2 regions of the Clostridiisalibacter paucivorans DSM 22131 genome follow, and region 1 is predicted to be linked to the other one. Evidence: riboswitches for the same ligand, from Rfam matches in the RefSeq annotation. Region 1 holds a riboswitch; the other holds the start of a gene.
What was found. A riboswitch is a leader RNA that binds a small molecule or an ion and turns the genes downstream of it on or off. The one in region 1 is predicted to bind S-adenosylmethionine.
Positions count from the first base shown of each region.

Region 2: linked by a shared signal. The riboswitch ahead of metK (methionine adenosyltransferase) and the one ahead of Q326_RS0110295 (O-acetylhomoserine aminocarboxypropyltransferase/cysteine synthase family protein) in region 1 are both predicted to bind S-adenosylmethionine.

Region 1 covers NZ_JHVL01000036.1:8,346-14,463, reverse strand. The annotation lists gene Q326_RS0110310 (LacI family DNA-binding transcriptional regulator) at 38-1,069, opposite strand; gene Q326_RS0110305 (YddF family protein) at 1,164-1,499, opposite strand; gene Q326_RS17110 (homoserine O-succinyltransferase) at 1,603-2,436, opposite strand; gene Q326_RS0110295 (O-acetylhomoserine aminocarboxypropyltransferase/cysteine synthase family protein) at 2,458-3,735, opposite strand; SAM riboswitch class I at 3,803-3,904, opposite strand; SAM riboswitch class I at 3,976-4,067, opposite strand; gene Q326_RS0110290 (DUF2164 domain-containing protein) at 4,166-4,402, shown strand; gene ahbB (siroheme decarboxylase subunit beta) at 4,415-4,888, opposite strand; gene Q326_RS0110280 (Lrp/AsnC ligand binding domain-containing protein) at 4,902-5,351, opposite strand; gene Q326_RS0110275 (radical SAM/SPASM domain-containing protein) at 5,357-6,118, opposite strand, start outside.
Region 2 covers NZ_JHVL01000041.1:7,100-13,217, reverse strand. The annotation lists gene Q326_RS0111220 (GerMN domain-containing protein) at 1-739, shown strand, start outside; gene rph (ribonuclease PH) at 908-1,651, shown strand; gene Q326_RS0111210 (XTP/dITP diphosphatase) at 1,673-2,296, shown strand; gene Q326_RS0111205 (metallophosphoesterase family protein) at 2,277-2,759, shown strand; gene Q326_RS18530 (hypothetical protein) at 2,850-3,014, shown strand; SAM riboswitch class I at 3,118-3,222, shown strand; gene metK (methionine adenosyltransferase) at 3,297-4,481, shown strand; gene Q326_RS0111190 (RNA polymerase sigma factor) at 4,598-5,164, shown strand; gene Q326_RS0111185 (DUF1659 domain-containing protein) at 5,206-5,430, shown strand; gene Q326_RS0111180 (DUF2922 domain-containing protein) at 5,471-5,689, shown strand; gene Q326_RS0111175 (competence protein ComK) at 5,783-6,118, opposite strand, start outside.

The DNA of each region.
Region 1 (6,118 bases):
TTAATCACCAAAAGTAAATATTTTACTATTACTCATATTATTTTGTTGAATTTCGCACTACCAATGTAGGTTGTAACATAGTAGATATATATTTCTTATTTTCATCTTCTATATTATTTATTAAAACTTCTGCAGCCAAAGACCCCATTTCGTGAGTACATTGATCTATAGTAGTCAAAGATGGATTAATTATTTCTGAAATAGTTATATTATCAAATCCCATTACAGATACATCCTGGGGTATCTGTATATGATTTTTCTGTAACCCTTGTATTACACCAAATGCCGTCATATCATTTATACAAAATATGGCGCTAGGGATATTTCCCTTTTTTATGATCTGTTGTACCAATTGTTTACCATTCTTGTACTCATATGTTTGATCCTCTGTTTCTTCTTCAAATTCTGATATTTTTATAAGATCTTTCTTAATAGCAATATTGTTAATCTTTAGTGTATCTGCAAATCCTCTAAATAATTCTTTTCTACTATATCTAGTAAGAGGTGCACTAATAAATCCTATATCTCTATGCCCTCTATCTATCAAATATTGAGCAGCTATACAACCTCCCCTATAATAATCAAAATTCACCTTATTACAGTCTAAATCAATATCTTGGTCAAATGCAGCTATCTTTAATCCATTTATCTGCAATTTTTTTATGTATTCAGTATCTGAGGTTATAGATGAAATTATTATCCCTTCTACCTGTTTCTGATATAAAGATTCTAGGTAATCCTTTTCCCTTTGAGGATCTCTATGGGAATTACATAGCAGAATATTATATCCCCTTTTTCTTGCAACATTTTCTACTCCATTTACCAAAAGAGAATAATAAGGGTTAGATATACTAGGCACTATAACTCCAATATCGTTACTTTTACTAGTTTTTAAATGTCTTCCTACTAGATTTGGAGTATAATTCAACTCTTTAGCGGCCTTAATAACTCTTTTCTTCAATTCCTCTTTTACAGGATAGCCAGTATCATTTAAAACTCTAGATACAGTAGCTGTAGATGTGTTGGCAAGTTTAGCTATATCATATATTGTAGGTCTATTTCTGCTCATAGAAAACTCCTCAATTTTTATTTAGTAAACGATTACTATGTATATATTATAACATACTTTTGTTTTTTTCAATACATTTTTAATAAAATATTTTTTATTCAAGTCTTTCCATTTTTTTGAGACTATATCCGACTTTTTCTACTTCATCTCTACTTAATATTTTACCTTCCTCTGGTCTTTCGTTTAATTTAAATACTATAGCTATTTGTCCAACCTTTTGATGAAATTGTATCCTGTTCATTGAGATATCTTGTCCTAATATTTCAGACATTATCTCTGCAGTTGCCTCATGTCCTATGGCAGATATAAATCCATTTTCTTTTACATACTTTTTTGCAGTTTTCAAATCTATATCTTCAATAGAATATAATCCATTGGTAGTGGCCACTGTGCCATTAAAAAGTGCTATAGGTAGTCTCTTGTTTTTCATAATTATAAACACCTCTATTTCAAATTATATATCCAATCACTCTTGTAAATATTGTAAACCACACCAAAGAAAAAAGCAACTGATGTGGTCTACAATGTTTATACTATATCAAATAATTTAATATCCAATTTTGAAACAACAATCTACTATGGGCCTTCCATCTTATTATGGGTAACTTATTCGGGTTGTTTTGAGGAAAATAGTTCTTAGGTATAGAAGTTTCCATATCTTTTTGTATATCCCTCTCATATTCCCTTTTTAGAGTTAATGGACCATATTCACAATGTCCCAATACAAAAATATGTCTTTTGTTTTTTGATGCTACTATATATATACCTGCATCGCTAGATTCTGATAATATTTCTAGATCTTTTATATCTATTAAATCTTCCTTTCTTATCTCTGAGTGCCTAGAATGTGGAGACATAAATTCATCATCAAATCCCATCAATAGAGGTTCTTCTCTGTGCAACAATCTATGTGTATATACACCAAAAACCTTTTTGTCTAAATCATATTTTGGTACATTATAATGATAATTTAATCCTGCTAAGGCACCCCAACATATATACATAGTAGAATTCACACTGTTTTTTCCATACTCTAAGATTTCTGTAAGCTCATCCCAATAATCTATTTGGTCAAAAGCCAAATGCTCAACAGGTGCACCAGTAATAATCATTCCATTATAGTTTTTGTCCTTTAACTCTGTTAATCTTTTATATTTTTGTCTTAAATAATCTTTATCTATATTTTTATAATTATGGGTATCCACATACATAAATTCTAAATTTACTGTAACAGGTAATTCCTTTAGAATGTTTGAAATTTGATTTTCTGTTTCTATTTTATTAGGCATCAAATTTAAAACTATAATATCAATACATTTATCATTGACACTGATTTTGGTTTTTGTACCTATCTTTTTTGAACACATAATAAGCATTTCACCTCTATCCTATATTTCCTTTAGTGCATATTCAAAATCATTTAATATATCTTCTATATTTTCTATTCCCACCGAGACCCTTATCATATCCTCGGTAACTAAAGATTTCTCTAATGCCTTTTTATCTAATTGTCTATGTGTGGTAGTAGCTGGATGTAATACTGATGTCCTAGCATCTCCCATATGAACTACCAATGCAGTAATTTTAAGCTCTTTCATGAATCTCATTGCAGTATCTTTTCCTCCCCTTATACCAAATGTGAGCATCCCTCCAGCCCCTAGCGGCAAATATTTTTTACATAATTCATGACTTCTATGGTCTTCTAGTCCAGGATATCCAACCCAATTTACATTGTGATGATTGCTAAGATATCTTGCCAATGCCAATGCATTTTGACTATGCCTCTTCATTCTCAAATGAAGAGTTTCTAATCCTAAATTTATTAAAAATCCATTAAAAGGACTTAAAGCTGTACCCATATCTCTAAGGAGTTGTACTCTAGCCTTGACTATATATGCCTTTTCTTTAAACTCTTCAACATATCTTATACCATGATAACTGGAATCTGGCTCTGTAAGCCCAGGATATTTGCCATTTTCCCAATTGAAATTTCCACCATCTACTATTACTCCTCCTACACTAGTTGCATGGCCATCCATATATTTAGTGGCTGAATGTATAACTATATTTGCCCCATGCTTTAATGGATTGCATAAATATGGTGTAGGAAAGGTATTGTCAACTATTAGAGGAATATTGACTTTTTTTGATATATTGGAGAATTTGTCAAAATCTATAATATTAAGCCCTGGATTACTTATAACTTCTGCAAATATGGCTTTAGTTTCAGGTTTACAATAGCTCAATATTTCTTCTTCCTCTGCTTCCACATCAAAAAACGTTACTGCTATACCTAAATTTTTAAGTGTCTTACCTAATAATGAATGACTTCCACCATATATTGTTGATGCTGCCAAAATATGTTCTCCCGAATTACATATGTTTAATATAGCTAAAAGTGTTGCTGATTGTCCCGATGAAACTACCAGTGCTCCTACACCTCCCTCTAATGCATTTACTTTCCTTTCTATAGCTTCCACAGTGGGATTGCTTATTCTAGAATACATATGTCCTTCTTCTTTTAAATCGAATAGTCCCATAACATAATCTGGATCATCGTATTTATATGTAGTACTTTGATATATTGGTAATACTCTCGGCTCTCCCTTTTTTGGCACATAACCACCTTGAACACATACTGTTTCTCTACTCCATTTTTTACTCATTTTACATTCCTCCTTGTATAATAAAAAAACTTCTTATCAAAAGATAAGAAGTGTGAAATACTTAAACTTCTTATCTTCCAGGTACAACCTGCAGGATTTAGCACACCCCCATTTTATGGGTTGTTGCTGGGCTTCATAGGGCCAGTCCCTCCACCTCTCTTGATAAGAAAATATTTAATTGTAAATATAAAAAACCCCTCTTAGCACATCGCTAAGAGAGGTTTGGTATCATATTCATCCTCCTTATCGATGTTAGCAGAACCACCTTGCCTTATATAGCAGGTTGGTGTAGGGTCACTGAGCCAACTCTCTACCCTAACTCATGATAAGAACTTATTCGATTTTATCTATAGTATCATAAGCAAAATATTATGTCAATAACTTTGACTTGAATTTTTTCATATATTATAATTGAATAGAGGTGAATATATTGAGTAAAAATAATAAGATTAAATTAAACAAACAGACTAAAGAATCTCTTATTTTAGAAATAAAGAATTATTTCAATGAAGAAAGAGACGAAGATATAGGTGATCTATCTGCTATGCTCTTTCTAGACTTCATAATTGAAAATATAGGTCCTACTATATACAATCAAGGAATTAAAGACGCTATAAAATATATCAATGACAAAACTGAAGATATGTATAGCCTTGAAATATATTGAAATATCACATAATTATTTTAAAATATAACCTATATCTGGACTTGTCTTTTTAAATTTCCTTTCAGTATATAATAATTTAAAATCCTTTACCCCTGTAGCAGTAGAAAGCTTATTGACTATATCTTTTATATCACTTTCTTTTTTACCATGGGCCATTCCAAATATATTGTATTTCCATTTTTCATTGGTCTCTCTTTCATATATATGACTTATTCCTTCGATATCTAGCATAAGTTCTATAAGTTGTTCTTTTTTATCTTCTGAAACATTCCATACAGTCATCGCATTACATATATAAGAAGTCTTGTAATGTCTAATTATAGGGGCTATTCTTTTTATGTATCCCTTCTCTTTCATAGTATTTAATCTATCTAATAATTCTTTCTGTGAAATATTAAATTCTTCTGCAATATTTTTGAACATATCTTTAGAAATATCCATATCACCTGAAATCTCTATCAATATCTTTTTATCTAAATTATCCATTTATTTCCTCCTATTAGTCCATCTTAAAATATACCTTAGTCCTATATTTTTTTACAGAAGGTAAATCTATAATCTCTTTAATTCCTGTTTTTTCTGTTATCTCATCTATTATATCCTGTATCCTTTGTTGAGATTTAGCCATAATTGTAAACCATAGATTGTATTCATCAGTCCTACTATAATTATGAGTAACCTCTTTATAACTACTTATATGATTTGCTACATCATCTATATACTTATTTGGTACCTTCATGCCTATAAGTGTACTCTTTATGCCTATATTATTTACATTGACTACCCCACCAAAACGCCTTATATATCCCTTTTCTTTTAGACTATTTAGTGCATCAATTACCTGGTCTTCTGTTATATTGAGTTTATTAGCTATGTCTAAAAAGGGGGTTTCGCTAAATGAAATTCCATTTTGAGCTTCATTCAATATAAGTTTTTCCATAGCATTCATAGAATTTATCTCCCTTCTCTTATATAACAATTTGTGGACAGTGGATCTGCTTCCATATAGTCTCCCGTCTCTTCATATGCTCTAGCTCTACATCCTCCACATATTGATATATTGGAGCACACTCCACATTTTCCTTTATAATTCTCAAAGTCCCTCAACCTATTAAATATTGGACTATTCTTCCATATATCATCAAATGCCTTTTCTCTGATATTTCCTGTGTTCACAGGGGAATATGGACATATATTAACATCTCCATTGGGTAATACACAACAGTACTTAATACCTGCTATACATCCTCTGGTAAATCTCATATCCATATCTTTTTCTTTAGCAATAGACATGAATTGGGGAGCACATGTTGGTTTCAATTCAATATTGGTCTGTCTTTGCCTCTCTAATATTACGTCTAATAAATCAAAGTATTCATCCTTATCTAAAAATCTATCTTTAATATCTTTTCCTCTACCTGTTGCCACAAGAAAAAAGACATGATGGGATGATGCTCCAACCATCTCTGCAAAATCTGTAAGTTTAAGTATCTCTTCCTTATTATCTTTACTAATTGTAGTATTTATCTGTACCCTAATCCCAACTTCCAAACAATTTTTAATCCCTTCCATAGCTCTTTTAAAGCTTCCAGCTTTGCCCCTAAATTTATCATGTTTGTTCATATCTGTACTATCTATGCTTATTGCTGCTGCCCTAATACCTGATTCTTTCAATTTGCTTGCTACTTCCTTTGTTATAAGGGTCCCATTAGTTCC
Region 2 (6,118 bases), on a different contig from region 1:
CAGTCCTGCAATACGAGACGATATAAAGGATATAGGTCTTAATCCCATAATACCATCAGGGACTGAAGTAATAGGTATGGCTATCGATCAAGATACTGGACTTTGTAAGGTGAACTTTTCTAGAGAAGTATTAAATTACAATGATGAACAAGATGAATACAGTCTAGTAAAAGGTATAGTATATACACTTACAGAATTTCCTTCTATATCTAAGGTAAGGTTGATGGTGGATGGTGAATATTTAGATGCCATGAAATTTGGTACAGATATCAGAAATCCTTTGGAAAGAGAAGATATAAATATGGTAAATGAAGAGATGGATGGAAATTCAAAGGTTGTGGTATATTATAAGGGAACGACTAATGGTGAATATGAATATTATGTACCTTTAACAATACCTACATCTACACAGGACGATACTGGTTACTCTGCACTCAATAAGCTTTTTGATGGACCACCATCGGACTCGTCTCTTTATACAGACATACCATCAGAGGTGTCTTTTAGGGGACTAGATATAAGAGATGGAGTGGCATATATAAATCTTACTGAAGATTCTTTAAGCTATATCAAAGACCAATATGTAGTAGATTCTATGACTAGGAATATAGCATTGACACTAAAGGAGATATCTCCTATAGATAGTGTTAAAATCATGATAAACGGTGTTTCTTTAGAGGAAACAGGGATAGAGGTATCAGAACCAACCACCGTACCTGTTTTTGCCAATGAATATTGAGACATAGTTGTTCATAGTTCGTAGTTAGAATTAGCTGCGAACTATGGACTATTTATTTGTAGGGACATCTATAGCTACCATTTAGAACTATGGAAAAAAGAATTAAATTTTGATATTATTATAATAGTGAACAATATGATAAACAATAGATAGGAGAGGCTAAATGATATGAAAAGAATAGATGGAAGAAAATTTGATGAAATAAGAAAGGTGAATATAACAAGGAATTTTTTGAAACATCCTCAGGGTTCAGTACTTATAGAGATGGGAGATACAAAGGTAATATGTTCGGCTATGATTGAAGATAGAGTACCACCATTTTTAAAGGGAAAGGGTACTGGATGGGTTACAGCTGAGTACTCAATGTTACCATCATCAACGATTACAAGAAAGAGAAGAGAGGCAAGCAGGGGTAAATTAGAGGGAAGAACTCAAGAGATAAAGAGATTGATAGGTAGGGCTATCAGGTCTGTTGTGGATTTAGATGTGCTTGGAGAGAGAACTATATGGATAGACTGTGATGTAATTCAAGCAGATGGAGGAACAAGAACAGCTTCAATAACAGGAGGGTTTGTAGCATTGATGGATGCATTACATATATTATTGGAAAAAGGAGAGATAACCCATATACCTGTTAAAAAATTTTTGGCGGCCATAAGTGTAGGTATAGTAGATAATAATCCAATATTAGATTTATGCTATGAAGAAGATTCTAATGCTATGGTAGACATGAACGTAGTAATGGCAGAAGATGGTAAATTTGTAGAAGTACAGGGAACAGGTGAAGAATGTCCTTTTTCAAGGGAAGAATTAAATGAGTTGTTAAGGTTGGCAGAGTTGGGAAATATGGAACTTATAAATATCCAAAAAGGGATATTAACGGATATAATACCAAAGATGAAAGAAAAATAAAGGTTACTGAAGGAGAAGTGTATGAAAAATAAGAAGATAATAGTTGCCAGTGGAAATAAAGATAAAATACAAGAGATCAAATATGTACTTAAAGGTTTGCAGTTTGATATAGTTTCAAAAGATGATATGGGATTGGACAATATTGAAGTAATAGAAGACAAGGAAACTTTAGCAGAGAATGCAATAAAAAAGGCAGTGGAAATATCTAAGCATGTTGATGGCATAGTAATAGCGGATGATACAGGTTTATTTGTGGATGCATTAGATGGAAGGCCTGGTGTATATTCTGCTCGATATGCAGGTGAAAATGTAACATATAAGGATAATAATGATAAACTGTTGAAGGAATTAAAGGATATATCTTTAGATAAAAGAAAAGCGGCATTTAAAACAGTTATAGCCATAGTTTTTGAAGATAAATCTGTTAAGACTGTAGAAGGTCAATGTGAAGGATATATTGGATTTCAACCCAAAGGGAGTCAAGGATTTGGATATGATCCATTGTTTATTGTAGAAGGATATGAAAAGACATTTGCTGAATTGGGAGAAGATATAAAAAATAGAGTAAGTCACAGGGCTAGAGCATTGAATGCACTTAAGGAAGAACTACAAAGGATGATTAAGGGTGAAGATACTAGTATTTAGCGATTCCCATGGTGTAATAGAAGACATGCTTATAGGGATAAGAGAAAATGAAGATATAGACATGATAATACATCTTGGTGATAATACAATAGATGCTCAAAAGTTAAAGAAGATCACAGATAAAGAAATAATAAATGTAAAGGGAAATTGTGATTTTGAAGATATACATACTCCATTGGAAAAAATTTTAGATATAGATGGTTATACCCTATTTATTACCCATGGACATAAATACAATGTAAAATGGGATTTAAATGCTCTGTATTATAAGGCATTGGAGACTAAGTCTCATATAGCTATTTTTGGTCATACCCATATCCCAATGGTAGAAAAGCATGAGGGAGTAATATTTTTAAATCCAGGGAGCATATCATCTCCTAGAAATGCAAATAAAAAGACCTATGGATTGTTGGAAATAGATGACAATATAACGGTGGAAATAGTAGAAGTTAAAGAGAACTAGGTTATATAGTCCGTAGAATAGAGGAAAATAATTTATAGAAATTAATAGATAGTGTATATGAAATTATTTGATTAAATGGGAGAGAAGTATATGGGATATAAAAAATACAAAAGATATAAACGAGATTTTGATTATGAAGAAGATGACTATGATAGATTAAAAGGCATAAATAAGGGTAAAAAGAAAACATTTACTAATAAATCTAGATTTAAAAAATATGAATTTGATTATGAAGAAGATCCGTATGAACCATAGACTATTTGTATGAAATGGATGAATTTTAAGACAATATGATATTGACATGATACATAATAATATGATAGTATGTGCATGATAAAATCAAATAAAAAATCTTGATACCTTATCAAGAGAGGTGGAGGGAATGGGCCCGATGAAACCCGGCAACCAATATTCAATATGAAGGTGCTAAATCCCACAGAATATGTATTCTGGAAGATGAGGTCTATATGGTAAGTACATACCTCTTCCTTTAGGAAGGGGTTTTTATTTTAAAGATATTTAAGAGGAGGTATTGTGATGAGAAAATGGTTATTTACTTCTGAGTCAGTTACTGAAGGACATCCAGATAAGATATGTGACCAAATATCTGATTCAGTGCTAGATGCTATATTATCAGAAGACCCACAAGCAAGGGTTGCATGTGAGACGGCAGTTACTACGGGATTAGTATTGGTAAATGGTGAAATATCTACTAATTGTTATGTGGACATACCAAAGGTGGTTAGACAAACAATAAAAGATATAGGATACGATAGAGCTAAATATGGGTTTGATGGTGAGACATGCGCTGTACTTACAGCTATAGATGAGCAGTCAACGGATATAGCCATGGGTGTAGATGAAGCATTGGAGAGCAAAAGAGGAACTATGGAAGATAAGATAAATAGTATAGGAGCAGGGGACCAGGGTATAATGTTTGGATATGCATGCAATGAAACTCCAGAATATATGCCACTTCCTATATCTCTTGCCCATAAATTGGCAAGAAGGCTTACTGAAATAAGGAAAGATGGGACATTGAATTATTTGAGGCCCGATGGCAAAACTCAAGTTACTGTGGAATATGAAGGGAATAAACCTGTAAGGATAGATACCATAGTTATATCAACTCAACATAGTCCAGATGTATCTCTAGATACTATAGAGAGAGATATGAAAGAATACGTTATAAAGACAATAGTACCTGAAGAATTATTAGACGATGGAACTAAATACTATATAAATCCTACTGGCAGATTTGTAATAGGAGGTCCCCAAGGGGATTCAGGCCTTACTGGAAGAAAGATAATAGTAGATACTTATGGAGGATATGCTAAACATGGTGGTGGAGCATTTTCAGGTAAAGATCCAACTAAAGTTGATAGATCAGCCACATATGCTGCAAGATATGTAGCAAAAAATATAGTAGCTGCAGGGTTAGCAGACAAATGTGAACTACAATTAGCATATGCCATAGGAGTAGCCCAACCAGTATCAGTATTGGTAGATACCTTTGGAACTGGAAAGATATCAGAGACAAAAATAGAAGAGCTAGTACGAGAAAACTTCGATTTAAGACCTGCTGCAATAATAAGAGATTTAGACCTAAGAAGACCTTTATATAGACAAGTAGCAGCATATGGACATTTTGGAAGAACAGATATAGATTTACCTTGGGAGAGATTAGACAAGGTAGATGTATTAAAAAAAGCACTTAAATAGTGTAACTACTACTTATACTTAAATAAAGTCTTAATTTTAAAAAAAGAATACCTCCATATATGATGAAGGTGCCGGTAAATAGAAAGGGCCTTTTCAAATATATGGAGGTATTCTTTATGTATGAAGAGATAAATGAATTGGTTATAAAATCTAAATTAGGTGATATAGACGCTAAGGGAAAATTGATATTGAGACTAAAACCATTGATATTATCCTCTATAAGGAGATATTTCAATGATACAAAACAATATGATGATTTGATTCAAGGGGGATTTGAAGTGGTACTGAGATGTATAAATGAGTACAGTTCCCATAGACAGACGGAATTTTTAGGATATGTAAAGACAATGCTTAGGTATCATTATTTAGATAAACATAAGACTAAAAAGATAGCTATATCTCTGAATCAGACCATATCAACAGATGAGCAAATAGAGATTATAGATACACTAAAAGATGATATACCTAGTATAGACCATATATTGATAAGGAATCAAGAATTGGTTGTGCTTAATAGGGCGATATCTGAATTGACCAAGAGACAAAAAGAAATAATTGAGATGTTTTATATTGATGGTATAACAATGGTGGAAATAGCAGAAAGACTAGGTATAAGCTATAGGACTGTAGTGAATACAAAAAAAGTAGCAATAAAAAAATTACAAAGCATAGTAAATATTTAACCCCCATTCTATATATGTAATGAAAGGAAGGGGGTGAGATGATGGCTGTAAATGCTATTTCCAATGAGTCTAAGATTAAAGTGCAATTGAATATGGGTCTTGATGACAAGAATAATCCCATAATTAGGTCAAAGACATTTTCTAGAGTCAAGGCTGATGCCACCGATGAAGATGTATATTTGGTTGCTACTACTATGATGGGTTTACAAAAAAATGACTTAGTGGGTGTAAAGCGAATTAATGAAGTAGAATTAGAAGAAGTTTAATGTAACTATGTAACGAAAAATATATATGGGAGGTGAAATAATGCCAGAATCCAAACTTCAAATGGTATTTCTAAATGCAGGCAATAAGACCACAAGGATGTCTATAGATGATCCTAAGGAAGAGTTGACAACAAAGGAAGTAACTGAAGTGATGAATAATATCATATCAACTGGTATATTTAATTCTTCAGGTGGAGATATAGTATCTATTGACAGTGCAAAGATTATAACAACTCAAGTAGAGGAGCTAGAAGTATAGTAATTAGTTAATAGTTGGCAGTTAGTAGTTGAAGGGGCAAATCCTATGGATTTTATCGTTAAACTACTAACTGCTAATTTATTTTATATTTTTTTATTTGGAGATAGTATTTAATAGGTCTATTATCTCATTTCTCAATGAAGCTATATCTCCTTTAGTAGCGGGTTGATTAAATTTTTTATAAAAATCTGCAGAATCTTCCATAACGAGATATGCATATTGTCTATTATTATATATACGTTGTATAATTTCCCCGTCATTAAAATGTCTTTTGGCAGTTTCGTATCTTTGTATAATTTGTATATCAATATCGTTATCCAAGGAGACAAATACTTGCTCTCCTTGTTTTTTTATATCTTTTATATATGACATATTAAAATATCCAAAGGCACTATCGTTTTTAGATAGGGTGCTTCTGACTTTTAATGG